DNA from 2 places in the Stenotrophomonas sp. YJH_SMC_135 genome. Region 2 is predicted to be linked to the other one. Evidence: riboswitches for the same ligand, from Rfam matches in the RefSeq annotation. Region 2 holds a riboswitch; the other holds the start of a gene.
What was found. A riboswitch is a leader RNA that binds a small molecule or an ion and turns the genes downstream of it on or off. The one in region 2 is predicted to bind glycine.
Positions count from the first base shown of each region.

Region 1: linked by a shared signal. The riboswitch ahead of gcvP (aminomethyl-transferring glycine dehydrogenase) and the one ahead of AC5P98_RS07735 (trimeric intracellular cation channel family protein) in region 2 are both predicted to bind glycine.

Region 1 covers NZ_JCAFVN010000003.1:786,524-794,013, forward strand. Annotated here, with positions in the region: gene AC5P98_RS14655 (multidrug effflux MFS transporter) at 23-1,249, opposite strand; glycine riboswitch at 1,549-1,651, shown strand; gene gcvP (aminomethyl-transferring glycine dehydrogenase) at 1,714-4,581, shown strand; gene AC5P98_RS14665 (VOC family protein) at 4,673-5,083, opposite strand; gene AC5P98_RS14670 (amino acid permease) at 5,222-6,589, opposite strand; gene AC5P98_RS14675 (AraC family transcriptional regulator) at 6,672-7,394, opposite strand.
Region 2 covers NZ_JCAFVN010000002.1:257,389-264,878, reverse strand. Annotated here, with positions in the region: gene AC5P98_RS07770 (primosomal protein N') at 1-211, shown strand, start outside; gene AC5P98_RS07765 (glutathione S-transferase family protein) at 308-928, opposite strand; gene AC5P98_RS07760 (NYN domain-containing protein) at 1,062-1,841, opposite strand; gene AC5P98_RS07755 (NAD(P)/FAD-dependent oxidoreductase) at 1,965-3,245, shown strand; gene AC5P98_RS07750 (hypothetical protein) at 3,332-3,748, opposite strand; gene AC5P98_RS07745 (nuclear transport factor 2 family protein) at 3,752-4,183, opposite strand; gene AC5P98_RS07740 (GIY-YIG nuclease family protein) at 4,328-4,603, opposite strand; glycine riboswitch at 4,644-4,733, shown strand; glycine riboswitch at 4,747-4,852, shown strand; gene AC5P98_RS07735 (trimeric intracellular cation channel family protein) at 4,935-5,552, shown strand; gene AC5P98_RS07730 (3-deoxy-7-phosphoheptulonate synthase) at 5,815-6,888, opposite strand; gene AC5P98_RS07725 (hypothetical protein) at 7,183-7,440, opposite strand.

The DNA.
Region 1 (7,490 bases), on a different contig from region 2:
CCGCCCTACCCCTGCGCGCTGCTCAGTGACCCGTGCAGGCTGCCTGCGCCGCGCGTTCGCGCCGGTGTTCCCAGTACCAGAACACGAAGCCGGCGCCGAAGAACCCAGCCTCGCCCAACGCCAGGTGCAGCGGGCTGGCGCTGAGCAGCGGCGACACCACGCCGGCCACCACGGTGCTGATCATCAGCTGCACGAAGGCCTGCAGCGACGAGGCCAGGCCGCGCTGGTGCGGGTACATGTCCAGCACCGCCAGCGCCAGGATCGGGAAGATCAGCGCCATGCCCATGCCACCCAGGAAGATCGGCAGCACCGCCCACGGCAGCACGAACTGCGGCGCCAGCGCCACGTAGCCGACGTTCAGCAGCACCGACAGCGCGCACAGGCCGAAACCAATGGATACCTGGCGGGTGGGCGTGGTGTGCCCGGCCATGCGCCCGGACAGGAACGAGCCGGTGGTCATGCCGCCGATGGTGGGGATGAACAGCCAGGCGAAACCGCCCTCGCCCAGGTGCAGGTGTTGCATCACGAACACCGGTGCCGAGGAGATGTACAGGAAGATGCCACCGAAACCGATGCTGCCGGCCAGCGCCAGGCGCAGGAAGCGCGGATTGAAACCGATGCGCACGTAATCACGCATCAGCACCCGCGGCGACAACGGAACGCGCGCTTCGAGCGGATGGGTCTCCGGCAGGTAGCGGGCGGTGGCCGCCAGCAGAACCAGTGCGAACACCACCAGGAACCAGAAGATCAGCGGCCAGCCAGCACCGCTGAGCAGGATCCAGCCACCGATGATCGGCGCGATCGCCGGGGCGATGCCGAACAGCATCGACACCTGGCTCATCAGCCGCTGCGCGTCGTGACCGTGGTACAGGTCGCGGATCACCGCGCGGCCGACGATCATGCCGACGCCTGCGGACAGGCCCTGCAGGGCGCGGAACCCCAGCAGCGTGGTCAGATCGGTGGACAGCGCACAGCCGACCGAGGCGCCCACGAACACCACCAGGCCGCCGAGGATCACCCGCTTGCGGCCCCAGGCATCGGACAGCGGGCCGTGTGCCAGGCTCATCAGGCCGTAGAACAGCAGGTACACGCTGATGGTCTGCTGCACCGCCACCTCGTCCACCGCCAGGCGCTGGGCCAGCTGCGGGAACGCGGGGAAGATGGTGTCGATCGAGAACGGACCGAACATGGCCAGGCCGGCGAGCAGCAGGGCCATGCGGCGGGTGGAAGGAGCAACAGCGGCGGTCATGGAGAAGGCGTCCGGCAGGGCCATGCGCGGCACGCACGGCGGGCGCCAGTCCCCTGCAGCAGGGACGGCGCCAGATGAATTCGGGTATCCGCCCATCATAGGTGGGGATTGCGCCTGATGCCATGCAGCAGTGCACAAAACGCACGGGCGGGCCATCGGCCATTCAGGCGCCGCGGCCGGGCCCGCAGGCGGCTGGCGGGCCCGCAACGGGCTATAATCGGCGGGCAACACGGTGGGAGAAGCGGAACACCGCTGCCGAAGGCGCAACGCCCGTAATCGCTCAGGCCCGATACCACCCGTAACACAACTCTGGAGAGACCGGTTCGATCCGGCGCCGAAGGGGCACGAAGCCGCGGTTTTCCGCGCTTCCAAACTCTCAGGCAAAAGGACAGAGGGGCGCCCCGCAGACCGCCGACCGGCGGCTTGTGCCCGTGCGTGTGCCCTTTCCTGACGGATCCTTCGCCATGTCCCAGAACACCCCTTCCCTGCGTGAGCTCGAGCACCACAATGCGTTCGTCGAGCGCCACATCGGCCCCAACGATGCCGAGATCGCGCAGATGCTCGACGTCGTCGGCCACGCGTCGCTGGATGCGATGACCGATGCCATCGTACCGGCCAAGATCAAGTCGCCGGCGCCGCTGGCACTGCCGGAATCGATGACCGAAGTGCAGGCACTGGCGAAGATCCGTGCGATCGCCGACAAGAACACCGTGCTGCGCAGCTTCATCGGCCAGGGCTACTACGGTACCCACACGCCGAACGTGATCCTGCGCAACATCCTGGAAAACCCGGCCTGGTACACCGCCTACACCCCGTACCAGGCCGAGATCTCGCAGGGCCGCATGGAAGCGCTGATCAACTTCCAGACCCTGTGCGCCGACCTCACCGGCATGGAAATCGCCAACGCCTCGCTGCTGGACGAAGCCACCGCCGCAGCTGAAGCGATGACCCTGGCCAAGCGTTCTGCCAAGTCGAAGTCGGACACCTTCTTCGTGCACGACGCCGTGCACCCGCAGACCCTGGAACTGCTGCGTACCCGCGCCGAGCCCATGGGCATCGTGCTGCGCGTCGGCACCCCGGCCGAGGCACTGGAAGCAGAAGCCTTCGGCCTGCTGCTGCAGTACCCGGACACCTTCGGCCAGATCGGCGACTACAAGGCGCTGGTCGAGGCCGTGCACGCGCGCGGCGGCCTGGTGGCCGTGGCCACCGACCTGCTGGCGCTGACCCTGCTGGCCGCCCCGGGCGAATGGGGTGCGGACATCGTGGTCGGCAACAGCCAGCGTTTCGGCGTGCCGTTCGGCTTCGGCGGCCCGCACGCCGCATTCATGGCCTGCCGCGACGCCTACAAGCGCTCGATGCCGGGCCGCCTGATCGGCGTCTCGGTCGATGCCCAGGGCAACCCGGCCTACCGCCTGACCCTGCAGACCCGCGAGCAGCACATCCGCCGCGAGAAGGCCACCTCCAACATCTGTACCGCACAGGTGCTGCTGGCGGTGATGGCCTCGATGTATGCCGTGTACCACGGCCCGGAAGGCCTGACCCGCATCGCCCGGCGTACCCACCGCCTGGCCTCGATCCTGGCCGCCGCGCTGCGCGAGGCCGGCGTGCAGGTCGGTGGCGACTTCTTCGATACGCTGCACATCACCGGCGTGCATGCCGATGAGATCCACGCCAAGGCACGCGCCGCCGGTTACAACCTGCGTGCGATCGACAGCGACTCGGTCGGCATCAGCCTGGACGAGACCGCCACCCGCGGCGACGTGGTCGCGCTGGCCGCCGTGTTCGGCGCGCAGGCCGACATCGATGCGCTGGATGCCAGCACCGCCGACGCACTGCCGGCCGGCCTGCTGCGCCAGTCCGCATTCCTGACCCATCCGGTGTTCAACACCCACCACAGCGAGCACGAACTGCTGCGCTACCTGCGCTCGCTGGCCGACAAGGACCTGGCGATGGACCGCACGATGATCCCGCTGGGCTCGTGCACCATGAAGCTCAACGCCACCGCCGAGATGATCCCGGTGACCTGGCCGGAGTTCTCGCAGATCCACCCGCTGGTGCCGGCCGACCAGGCGCTGGGCTACAAGGAACTCATCGACACGCTGGAAGCGATGCTGGTGGAATGCACCGGCTATGACGCGGTCAGCCTGCAGCCGAACTCCGGCGCGCAGGGCGAGTACGCCGGCCTGCTGGCGATCCGCGCCTACCACCGCTCGCGCGGCGAAGGCCACCGCGACATCTGCCTGATCCCGGATTCGGCGCACGGCACCAACCCGGCCTCGGCGCAGATGTGCGGCATGAAGGTGGTGGTGACCAAGACCGATGCCAACGGCAACGTCGACGTCGAGGACATCCGCCTCAACGCCGAGAAGTACAGCGACCGCCTGGCCGCGATCATGATGACCTACCCGTCCACGCACGGCGTGTTCGAGGAAGAGGTGGTGGAGATCTGCGAGATCATCCACAAGCACGGCGGCCAGGTGTACACCGACGGTGCCAACATGAATGCCCTGGTCGGCGTGGCCAAGCCGGGCAAGTGGGGGTCGGACGTTTCGCACCTGAACCTGCACAAGACCTTCTGCATCCCGCACGGCGGTGGCGGCCCGGGCGTCGGCCCGTGCGCGGTCAAGGAGCACCTGGCCCCGTTCCTGCCGGGCAAGCTGGGTGACAACGGCCCGGTCGGCATGGTCAGCGCGGCCAGCTTCGGCAGCGCCTCGATCCTGCCGATCAGCTGGATGTACATCGCGATGATGGGCCGCGACGGCCTGCGCAAGGCCACCCAGGTCGCGCAGCTCAACGCCAACTACATCGCCAAGCGCCTGGCCCCGCACTTCAAGACCCTGTACACCGGCCGCAACGGCCTGGTGGCGCACGAGTGCATCCTGGACGTGCGCCCGCTGGAGAAGACCAGCGGCATCGGTGCCGAGGACGTGGCCAAGCGCCTGATCGACTTCGGCTTCCATGCCCCGACCCTGAGCTTCCCGGTGGCCGGCACGCTGATGGTGGAGCCGACCGAAAGCGAATCGCTGCACGAACTGGATCGCTTCATCAACGCGATGATCCAGATCCGCGAGGAGATCACCGCGATCGAAGACGGCCGCCTGGACCGCGAGGACAACCCGCTGAAGAACGCGCCGCACACTGCCACCGCAGTGACCGCCAGCGAGTGGACCCACGCCTACCCGCGTGAACTGGCCGCCTTCCCGCTGGCCAGCCTGAAGCAGAGCAAATACTGGCCGCCGGTGGCGCGTGTCGACAATGTGTACGGCGACAAGAACGTGATGTGCGCCTGCATCCCGGTCGATGCCTACAAGGATGATGAAGTCGAGGCGTGATTCCTCACTGCATCGGTAAAGAAAACGGCCCGCGCAAGCGGGCCGTTTTCATGGGGCGTGTGGACCAAGGCCCACACCCACAAGCATCCGATCACGGGTCCGGCATCTGCCCCAGGCTCAACTGCCACGACACGCCAAAGCGGTCCTGCACCCAGCCGTAGCGATTGCTGAAGTCATAGTCGCCCACCGGCATCAACCAATGGCCGCCCTCACCCAGCACGCGTGCCGCGCGCTCGAACTGCTCGGCACCGGAACACTCGACGAACAGCGAGATCGACGGCGAGAAGGTGAAATCGTGCACGTCCAGGCTGTCGAAGCACAGGTAGTGGGTGCCACCGAGCAGGAAGATGGCCTGGCGGACCTGCCCCGGCACGCCGGCGCCGGCCCCCTCGGGATGGCGTTGCAGGGCCAGCAGCCGGAAATCGGCAAAGGCTTCGGCGTACAGGGCCAGCGCGGCCTCGGCCTGGCCGGTGAACATCAGGAAGGGACGGCTGCGCAGCATGCGGTACTCCTGGTCGACGGGCCGATGACGGCCTACCTGTACAGTGCCACGCGGAATGTGTGCCTGTTGTAGAGCCGAGCCCATGCTCGGCTGGCGATCGCGCAAACAGCAGCCGACCGCAGGGTCGGCTCTACAGAATCACGCCTGGCGCATGCGCCGCGCGATGGCACTGCTGGCGGCGATCGTGGCGGTCAACGCCACCATCGACAGGAACTGCAGGCGGGTGTGCGACTCACTCAGCAGCAGGCCGAAGATCAGCGCAAGGATCGCCAGTGCACAGCAGGTCAGCCACGGGAAACCGGCCATGCGGAACGGCAGTCGGGTACCCAGACGATCCGCGCGACGACGCAGCACCAGCTGCGAGACCAGCGACAGCGTCCACACCAGCAGGCAGGTGGAACCGACGATGTTCAGCAGCACTGGCAGCACCCGGTCCGGGAACAGCAGTTCCATTACCGTGGCGGCAAAGCCGAACAGCACGCTGGCCAGCACGGCGATCACCGGCACCTGGCGCGGGTCGGTCCAGCCAAGCACGGCCGGCGCTTCGCGACGCTGCGCCAGCGAATACATCATGCGCGAGGCGCCGTAGAGGTTGGCATTGAGCGCCGACAGCAGCGCGATCACGGCGATCAGGGTGATGGCGGTGCCCGCGCCCGGGATGCGGGCGATGTCCAGCACGGCGGCGAACGGCGACTTCAGCGCCTCGCTGGTCCACGGCACCACGGCGATGATCACGCTCAGCGAGCCGATGTAGAACACCAGGATGCGCCAGGCCACGGTGCGGATGGCACGGGCAATGCTGCGCTCGGGGTCTTCGGTTTCGGCCGCCGCCACGGCCACGATCTCGGTGCCGCCGAAGGCGAACACCACCACCAGCAGCGCCGCGCCGATCCCGGCCAGGCCCTTCGGCGCAAAACCACCGTGTTCGGTGAAGTTGCTCAGGCCCGGGGAGGTCACCTGCGGCAGCCATCCCATCAGCAGCGCCACGCCAATGGCGATGAACGCCAGGATCGCCGCGACCTTGAGGATGGCGAACCAGAATTCGAACTCGCCGAAGTTCTTCACTCCGAGCAGGTTGATCGCGGTGAAGAACAGCATGAACGCCAACGCCGCCATCGGTACCGGTATCGCCGGCCAGACCGTGGCCAGCAGCCCGGCCGCACCCACTGCTTCGGCGGCGATCACGATCACCAGCTGCACCCACCACAGCCAGCCCACGGTGGCACCGGCGGTAGCCCCCATGGCGTCGGCTGCATACACCGAGAACGCGCCGCTGGTCGGTTTGGCCGCCGCCATCTCGCCCAGAGCGTTCATCACGATGATCACCAGCGCTCCGGCGACCAGATACGACACCAAGACCGCCGGACCGGCCGCCTGCACACCCACGCCCGAGCCGAGGAACAGCCCGGCGCCGATGGCGCTGCCCAGGCCCATCATGATCAGCTGGCGGGGCTTGAGCGAATGTCCGAGGCGGGACGGCGAAGCGGTCGGAATCGAGTTGGGCATCGGCGGGGCTGGCGGCGGGCTACAGGGGCGACACCTTACCCTGTCCCGTGCCCACGGGGATAGGCACAGCGCAGCAGGCCGCTCAGGCCAGCGCCGGCTCGCCGACGTTCCCACCGATACGGGCACGATAGGCACGCGGCGAGAAACCGGTTTCAGCCTTGAACTTGCGGGTGAAGGCACTCTGGTCGCTGAAACCGCAGGCCTGGCCGATGCAGGCGATGCTGTCGTCGCCATGCAGCAGATGCATGGCCATCTGGATCCGCAGCCGGGTCAGCACCTGCTGCGGGGTCATCTGGAACACCTTGCGGAAGCTGCGCTCCAGCTTGGACAGCGAAAAGCCGGTGATGTCCAGCAGGGTCTGCATGCGCACGTTCTCGGCGTAGTGCGCGTTGAGGTGGGCCAGCGCCAGCCGCAGCTGCTCGTACTGGGTGCCGAGGCTGTCCTTCTGGCCAAGGTCGCGGGAAATGCCGATCAGGCCCTCGATGGCCCCGTCGACCACCAGCGGGCGCTTGCAGGTCAGGCACCAGCCCGGTTCGCGGTTGGCGAACAGGTGCAGCTCCATCAGGTTCTCGATCACCTCACCGGACAGCACGCGGGCGTCCTGGTCAACGTAGTCCGCACTGAGGCCGGTCGGGTAGATTTCGGCCGCCGTACGCCCGATCACGTCCTTGCGCGCGCGCAGACCCAGCCGCCGCAGCATGGTCTGGTTGACGTGGGTGTAACGCCCCTGGCGGTCCTTGATGAAGAACAGCACATCCGGGATGGCGTCGAACAGGGCTTCGATGTCGGCGGGCTCGACTCGCATGCGGCAAGCATACCCGAGCCTGCTTTTGCCCGTACGTTCACCTTTGCCGGACCGTGGTTTAACGGGGCTGGTTCCAGTGTCGTGGTTCCTTTTGAT
Region 2 (7,490 bases):
GGGCGAACAGAACGTGGTCGAGGCCTACGGGCCGATGCCGGCGCCGATGCCGCGGCGGGCCGGTTACCAGCGCACGCAGCTGCTGCTGTCTGCCCTGCAGCGGCCGCCGCTGCATGGCGTGCTTTCGCAACTGGTTCCGCAGCTGTACGCGCTGCCGGAAGCACGCAAGGTGCGCTGGTCGCTGGATGTGGATCCAACGGATCTTTATTGAGGGGTCAGAGCCCACCCGTCGGGTGGGATCCGACCCCGATGCCCTGGGGTCGGATCCCTTTTCGCAGAAAAGGGCTCTGACCCCGGACGCCTTCGCTCACGTCAGCGGCGACATCACGCCGCGCTGGTAGGCCGGTCGCTCACGCAGGCGCGCATACCACTCGGCCAGGTGCGGCATGTCCGGGCGCTGGATCGGCAGTTCATACCAGGCGTACACCAGCGAGCCGAGCGGAATGTCGCCCATCGCGAACGTCCCGCCCGACAGCCATGGCTGCGTGGCCAGGGTGGCATCGGCCATCGCCAGGTAGTCACCGGCACGGACGATGGCCGCGCTGATGCGCGCTTCGTCACGGTCGGCCGGCGCGGTGCGCATGATGCCCCAGACCAGGTCGCTGTACAGCGGCGCCATCCGCGAGGTGCTCCAGTCCATCCACTTTTCGGCCTGCGCGCGCTCCATCGGGTCCTCGGCGTACAGCGTGCCCAGCGCATAGCGCGCGCTCAGGTAACGCACGATGGTGTTCGATTCCCACAGCGGCAAGCCGTGGTCCTCGATCACCGGCACCAGGCCGTTGGGATTCATCGCCTGGTACTCCGGCGTCTGCGTGCCGCCATGGCTGCCGCCGACTTCGATGGATTCGTACGGCAGGCCGATCTCCTCGGCACACCACAGCACCTTGCGGACGTTGCTGGAATTGCGGCGGCCCCAGATCTTCAACATGCGGGTTTTCCTTGCTGGCAATGCGAGCGGCAACGATACGCCTGATTGGAGTGGAGATGTGCGTGCCGGATGCGGGATCGGGCATCTACAGCATGCCGGCCAGCGGCCGGCACTACCGGTTCTTTTTCCGGCACTACCGGTTCTTTTTTGGCAGCGCGCGCACGTAGGACGACTTGCCGTCCTTCTTCAGCTCGAACAGGCCGATCGCCGCCAGCAGATCGCTGAGTTTGCCGTAGCCATAGTTGCGCGGATCGAACGAGGCCTGGTTGCCGATCTGGCTGCCGACCGGCCCCAGGTGCGACCAGCCATCCTCGCCCTCGGCCGAGGACACCGCGCGGCGCAGCATCTTCACCAGCCGGGTGTCGCTGCGCATCTCCGCCCCGCTCTTGCGCGGGCGTGCATCATCATTGGCGACGGGCTCGTTCGATGCCTGTTCGCTCGATGCCTGCTCGGCATCCGGCACGCTGGCGTGGGTCTGGCCTAGCGCTTCCAGGTAGGTGAACTTCGAGCACGCGTTGACGAACGGTTCCGGCGTCTTCTTTTCGCCGAAGCCATACACCTTCACGCCGTCGGTCAGCAGGCGCATCACCATCGGGGTGAAATCGGCATCGCTCGACACGATGGCGAAGCCATCAAGGTTGCGCGCGTACAGCAGGTCCATGGCATCGATCACCATCGCCATGTCCGACGCATTCTTGCCCTTGCTGTAGGCGAACTGCTGGATCGGGCGGATCGCGTATTCGTGCAGCACCGCTTCCCAGCCCTTCAACCGCGGGCTCTTCCAGTTGCCGTAGGCACGGCGCACGTTGGCCACGCCATAGCGGGCGACTTCGGCCAGGACCTCGTCGATCTTCGAGGCCGGCGCATTGTCGGCGTCGATCAACAGGGCGATGCGCTTTTCCGGTTCGCTCATGGATTCCTCGCGGGCGGTTGCCTGAACCCGAGTATCGCCGATCCACGCGGGCGCTGACGTGACAGGTGGCCGCCGTGCGAAGATGCCAGGCGCTTCCCCCAATGCCCCCACTGGAGTGAGTCGATGAGTCGCGAGCGCGTTCCCCACCTGGTCGTTGTCGGCGGCGGTTTTGCCGGTCTCTGGGCCACCCGTGCCCTGGCTCGCGAGCGCATACGCATCACCCTGGTCGACCGCCGCAACCATCACCTGTTCCAGCCGCTGCTGTACCAGGTGGCCACCGCCGGCCTGTCCGCGCCGGATATCGCCGCACCGCTGCGCCACATCCTCGGCCACCAGCGCAACGTGGAAGTCCGCCTCGGCGAAGTGGTCGCCATCGACAAGCAGGCACGGCAGATCGGCATGGCCGATGGCAGCACGCTGGACTACGACAGCCTGCTGCTGGCCACCGGCGCTACCCACGCCTACTTCGGCAACGACCAGTGGGCCGATGATGCCCCTGGCCTGAAAACGCTGGACGATGCCATTGCACTGCGCCGCAAGCTGCTGCTGGCGTTCGAACGCGCCGAGGCCGAACCGGACCCGGCGAAGAAGGCGGCGTGGCTGAGTTTCGCCATCGTCGGTGGTGGTCCCACCGGCGTCGAACTGGCCGGCACGCTGGCCGAGATCGCGCGCCACACGCTGCGCAACGAATTCCGCCACATCGATCCGGCCAGCGCCAAGGTGCGGCTGGTCGAGGCTGGGCCGCGCGTGCTGTCCTCGTTCCCGGAAGTGCTTTCGCTGAAGGCGCGCCGCCAGCTGGAAAAGCTGGGCGTGGAAGTGCTGACCGGTACCCCGGTGAGCGACATCGACAGCCAGGGCTTCAAGCTCGGTGAGCAGTTCGTGCCGGCCCGCACCGTGGTCTGGGCCGCCGGCGTGGCCGCTTCACCACTGGCGCGCACGCTGGACGTGCCGTTGGACCGCGCCGGCCGCGTGCAGGTGCAGCCGGACCTGACCCTGCCCGATCACCCGGAGCTGTTCGTGGCCGGCGACCTGGCCGCACTGAGCCAGGCCGACGGCAAGCCGGTTCCCGGCGTGGCGCCCGCGGCCAAGCAGATGGGCAAGTACGTGGCCGAGGTGGTCCGTGCACGCCTGCACGGCAAGCCCGAGCCCGGTCCGTTCAAGTACGCCGACTACGGCAACCTGGCCACCATTGGCCGCATGGCCGCGATCGTGCACCTGGGCCGGCTGCAGCTCTCCGGCGTGCTGGCCTGGTGGTTCTGGCTGGCCGCGCACGTGTTCTTCCTGATCGGCTTCCGCAACCGCATCGTGGTGCTGCTGAACTGGGCGGTCGCGTACTGGAGCTACCAGCGCAGCGCGCGCATCATCTTCGGTGATGACCAGGACGACCGGCGGCCGAAGCGCTAGGGCTTCCCGGGGCCTTTCCTGGGGTCAGAGCCCTTTCCGCCGGAAAGGGGCCCGACGCCGGCTACCGCATCCACGCATGACGTGGATTACTTCCGGCAGAAGTCCTCCTTCCTCGCGGTGTCGGCAATCTGCGCGGTACTCCAATGCCGGGTGATCCAGATCGCCAACGCGGTGCTGCTGAGATGCCAGCGCAGCATGCCGCGCCGAGGTTGCCGCCACAGGTGGCGCCGGGCAATCCAGAAGGCCTCCCGCTCCACTTCAGGCACCTTGTTCTTCATCCCGTCCTTGTCGAAGAACTGGGCGGTGAAGCGCCAGGGGTTCATCGGCTGGTATCCCGCCCGTGGCTCACCACTGCACGCAGCCACGCCACTGGGCGCGCGGTCGGCCGGCTTCGGCCGACCGTCCACCAATGCCAGCCCGAGCAGATACAGCAGGCCAGGCAGCAGCGCGATGCCGGCGACCAGCACGACGACGGAGATCCATGCGTTGCCGGCGGCACGCATCGCTCAGTGCGCCTTCGGTTTCGGGTACCACAGTGCGTTGACGATGACCCAGCGCTGGTCGAAACGCCCCATGTGGAAGTAGTCGACGAACCACGGGGTTTCCAGCCGCACCGAGGCCGCGTTGCCGGTCACGTCCAGCACCGTGCAGCGGCGATCCCATTGATCCTTCGGGGTCTTCAGCGCGCCCTGTTTCGTCAGCGAGACCAGCTCCTCCTTCGACATCCGGCGCAGGCCCAGGCGCTCGTCTGGCGTGTCACCGAGCACAGCGCGCTTGGCCAAGTCCGGGTGCAGCGAACGGGCGACGCGCTGCGGATCGGCCTCCAGCTGGCCATCGACGTAGTCGTGGCAGGTGGCTTCGATGGCCGCGATCGTGGCGGGGTCGGCGGCAGGGCTCGTTGCTGCGGAAAGCGCGAACAGCAGGGCAATCGTGGACATCCGGGTCTCCGGCTCTGGGCGCGGGCGGATCATCGCATGGGCCGAATGGCCCATCCACGCATGACGTGGATCTACTGTAGAGCCGAGCCCATGCTCGGCTCCCGCATCGGGCAGACGGAACAACAGCCGAGCGTGGGCTCGGCTCTACAGAAGCGCAGGATCCGTTGCCTGCAGCCAGGCCAGCTTGCGTTCGCGGGGCTGCTGCTTGAGTTGCCACTCGGCCCGCGAGGCGGCGGCCCGGTCCGGGTATTCGCGCACGGCCAGCACGCGCAGCGGCGGCCGGGCCCGGGTGTAGCGCGCGCCCTTGCCGGCCTGGTGGGCGGCGAAACGCGCCTCCACATCGGTGCTGATGCCGGCGTAATAGCTGCCATCGCGGCATTCGAGCAGGTACAGGAACCACGGGCGGACGGACGGGGCCATGCCTGGATTATGCCGTGCTGCACTGCAGCGGATATACTGGCGACCGAATGCAGGAGAGAGGCGCCGCGCTGGCGCCCGCCGAAGGCGCAGGCTCCCATGATCGCTCAGGCCGGTGGGCTGGAATCCCGCCAACCATGCATTCGACTCGCCGAGCTGGAGAGAGGTCACCGGGCATGCCCGGGACGATCCGCCGAAGGGGCACGCGGCCCATGCCGCTGAACTCTCAGGCAAAAGGACAGCGGGAGCGGCACCGGTCATCGTCATCCCGTCATTGCGCAGGCAGTGGCGGTGGTCGCGCATGGCCGGCCCCACCGCGCCCGGAGCCTGTCCCATGCTGCTGTCCATCATCTACCTGATCGCCATTTCCGCCGAAGCCATGACCGGCGCACTGTCCGCCGGCCGCCGCCGCATGGACCTGTTCGGCGTGGTCATGATCGCCTGCGTCACCGCCCTCGGGGGTGGTTCACTGCGCGACATCCTGCTCGGCCACTACCCGCTGGGCTGGGTGAAGCACCCCGAGTACCTGGGCTTCACCGTGTGCGCGGCGCTGATCGCCACCTGGGTGGCGCGCTGGATGCACCACTTCCGCCGCACCTTCCTGGTGCTCGACGGGCTGGGCCTGATCGCCTTCACCCTGATCGGCTGCTCGATCGCGCGCGAGGCCGGCCATGCGATGCCGATCGTGCTGATCGCCGGCATGCTGACCGGCGCGTTCGGCGGGGTGCTGCGCGACATCCTCTGCAACGAGGTGCCACTCATCTTCCAGAAGGAGCTGTACGCGATCATCGCGCTGCTGACCGGCGCGGCCTATCTGTTGCTGCTGCACTGGGGCGTGGCCGATGCCACCGCAATCCTGTGCTGCCTTGGCGGCGGCTTCGCGTTGCGCCTGCTGGCGATCCACTACCGCTGGGAAATGCCGAAGTTCGTCTACCACGACGAAGTGCATTGAGCCTCTTCGTAAAGTCGAGCCATGCTCGACTGCTCTTTGCAGGAAACCAACGCGCTTCGCGCGCAGGTCGGGCATGGCTCGACGCTACAGGAAGCGGTATCACCACCCCGGCGATGTACCTGGCGCTGTCGCTCATGCGCAGCGCCAGGCGCATCGCCGGTGCAGATGGGCCGGCCTCCAACTCCGACCGGCCCTGATCGCGGCCGCACCCCCGCAGGCGCTGGCCGCCATCCACACACGTGCCGCACTCAGGCGGCTTCGATCAGGCTGCTTCGGACACCTTCACGTCGCGACGGGCGCGCACGGCCGCAGCCAGACGCTCCAGCACCGTCACGGTGGTGTCCCAGTCGATGCAGCCATCGGTGATGCTCTGCCCGTAAACCAGCGGCTGGCCTTCCACCAGTTCCTGGCGGCCACCGACCAGATGGCTCTCGATCATCACGCCAACGATGCGCTGTTCGCCGTCTTCCAGCTGAACAGCAATGTCCTCGATCACCTTCGGCTGGTTCTCGGGGTTTTTCAGGCTGTTGGCGTGGCTGGCGTCGATCATCAGGCGCGTCGGCAGCTTGGCCTTGGCCAGCACCTGGCAGGCGTCGGCGACGCTGCCGGCGTCGTAGTTCGGCTGCTTGCCGCCACGCAGGATCACATGGCAATCCGGATTGCCGGTGGTCGACACGATGGCGGTGCCGCCCTGCTTGGTGACCGACAGGAAGTGATGCGGATTGGACGCCGCACCCACCGCGTCAGCGGCGATCTTCACGTTGCCATCGGTGCCGTTCTTGAAGCCGACCGGGCACGACAGCCCCGAGGCCAGCTCACGATGCACCTGGCTTTCGGTGGTACGCGCGCCGATCGCGCCCCACGCCACCAGGTCGGCGATGTACTGCGGCGAGATCACATCGAGGAATTCGACACCGGCCGGCAGGCCGAGCTTGTTGATGTCGCGCAGCAGGCCGCGGGCAATGCGCAGGCCCTTGTCGATCCGGAAGCTGCCGTCCAGGTCCGGGTCGTTGATCAGGCCCTTCCAGCCCACCGTGGTGCGCGGCTTCTCGAAGTACACACGCATGACGATTTCCAGTTCGCCGGCCAGCGCGTCGCGCAGCGGCTTCAGGCGCTGGGCGTATTCGATGGCGGCCTTCGGGTCGTGGATCGAGCACGGGCCCACCACCACTGCCAGGCGGTCGTCACGGCCGTGCAGAATCTGGTGCAGGGCCGCGCGCGAGGCGCTGACGGTGTCGGAGGCTTCATCGTCACAGGGCAGCATCGCCAGCAGCTGGGCAGGCGGTGTCAGCGGTTCGATGGTGCGGATGCGCAGGTCGTCGGTGTGCGGGGGCATTGCAGGAGATCTCCGGAACGTTGGGGTCCCCAGCGTGGCGGCATGAAAAAAGCCGCCAGGTTCGCTGGCGGCTTTCGGGAATGCGTCTGAAGCTTTCTTCAGGGTGAGCGCAGTCCTTCCTCCGCCAGTGGCTTCGGAAAGTAATACCAGTAAAAGCGGGTGGCGGCTGCGTTCATGGGGTGTATTGATAGCACAGCTTTTGCGCAGTGCAAAATGTTTCATCCGCAACCGCGGGTGCGGTTCAGCGAGGCGCGCGCCGGCGCTGCCCACGCGGCAGCAGCCACGCAAAGCCGCTCATTTGCCATGCACTTCCACGTCCAGCAACAGGCCTTCGTGGATGTCGGCCCAGCGCTCCAGCACGCGGTCCAGCTCCTGCCTGGCCTCGTCCAGCTGCTCGGGATTGAGCAGGGAACGGGCGGTGTAGAGGTCGGAGACCAACCGCCGCAGGGCCGCCTCCGGGATGGCCACCGACGGCCCTTCCCGCCCCGGCAACTGCAATGCCGGGCTGTCGCCAAGCGGGCCGAACAGCGTGACCTGGAGCGTGCTCTGCATGATCAACTTCCCTGCGGATGGACATGGGCAATGTCCTGTTTACCGCGTCC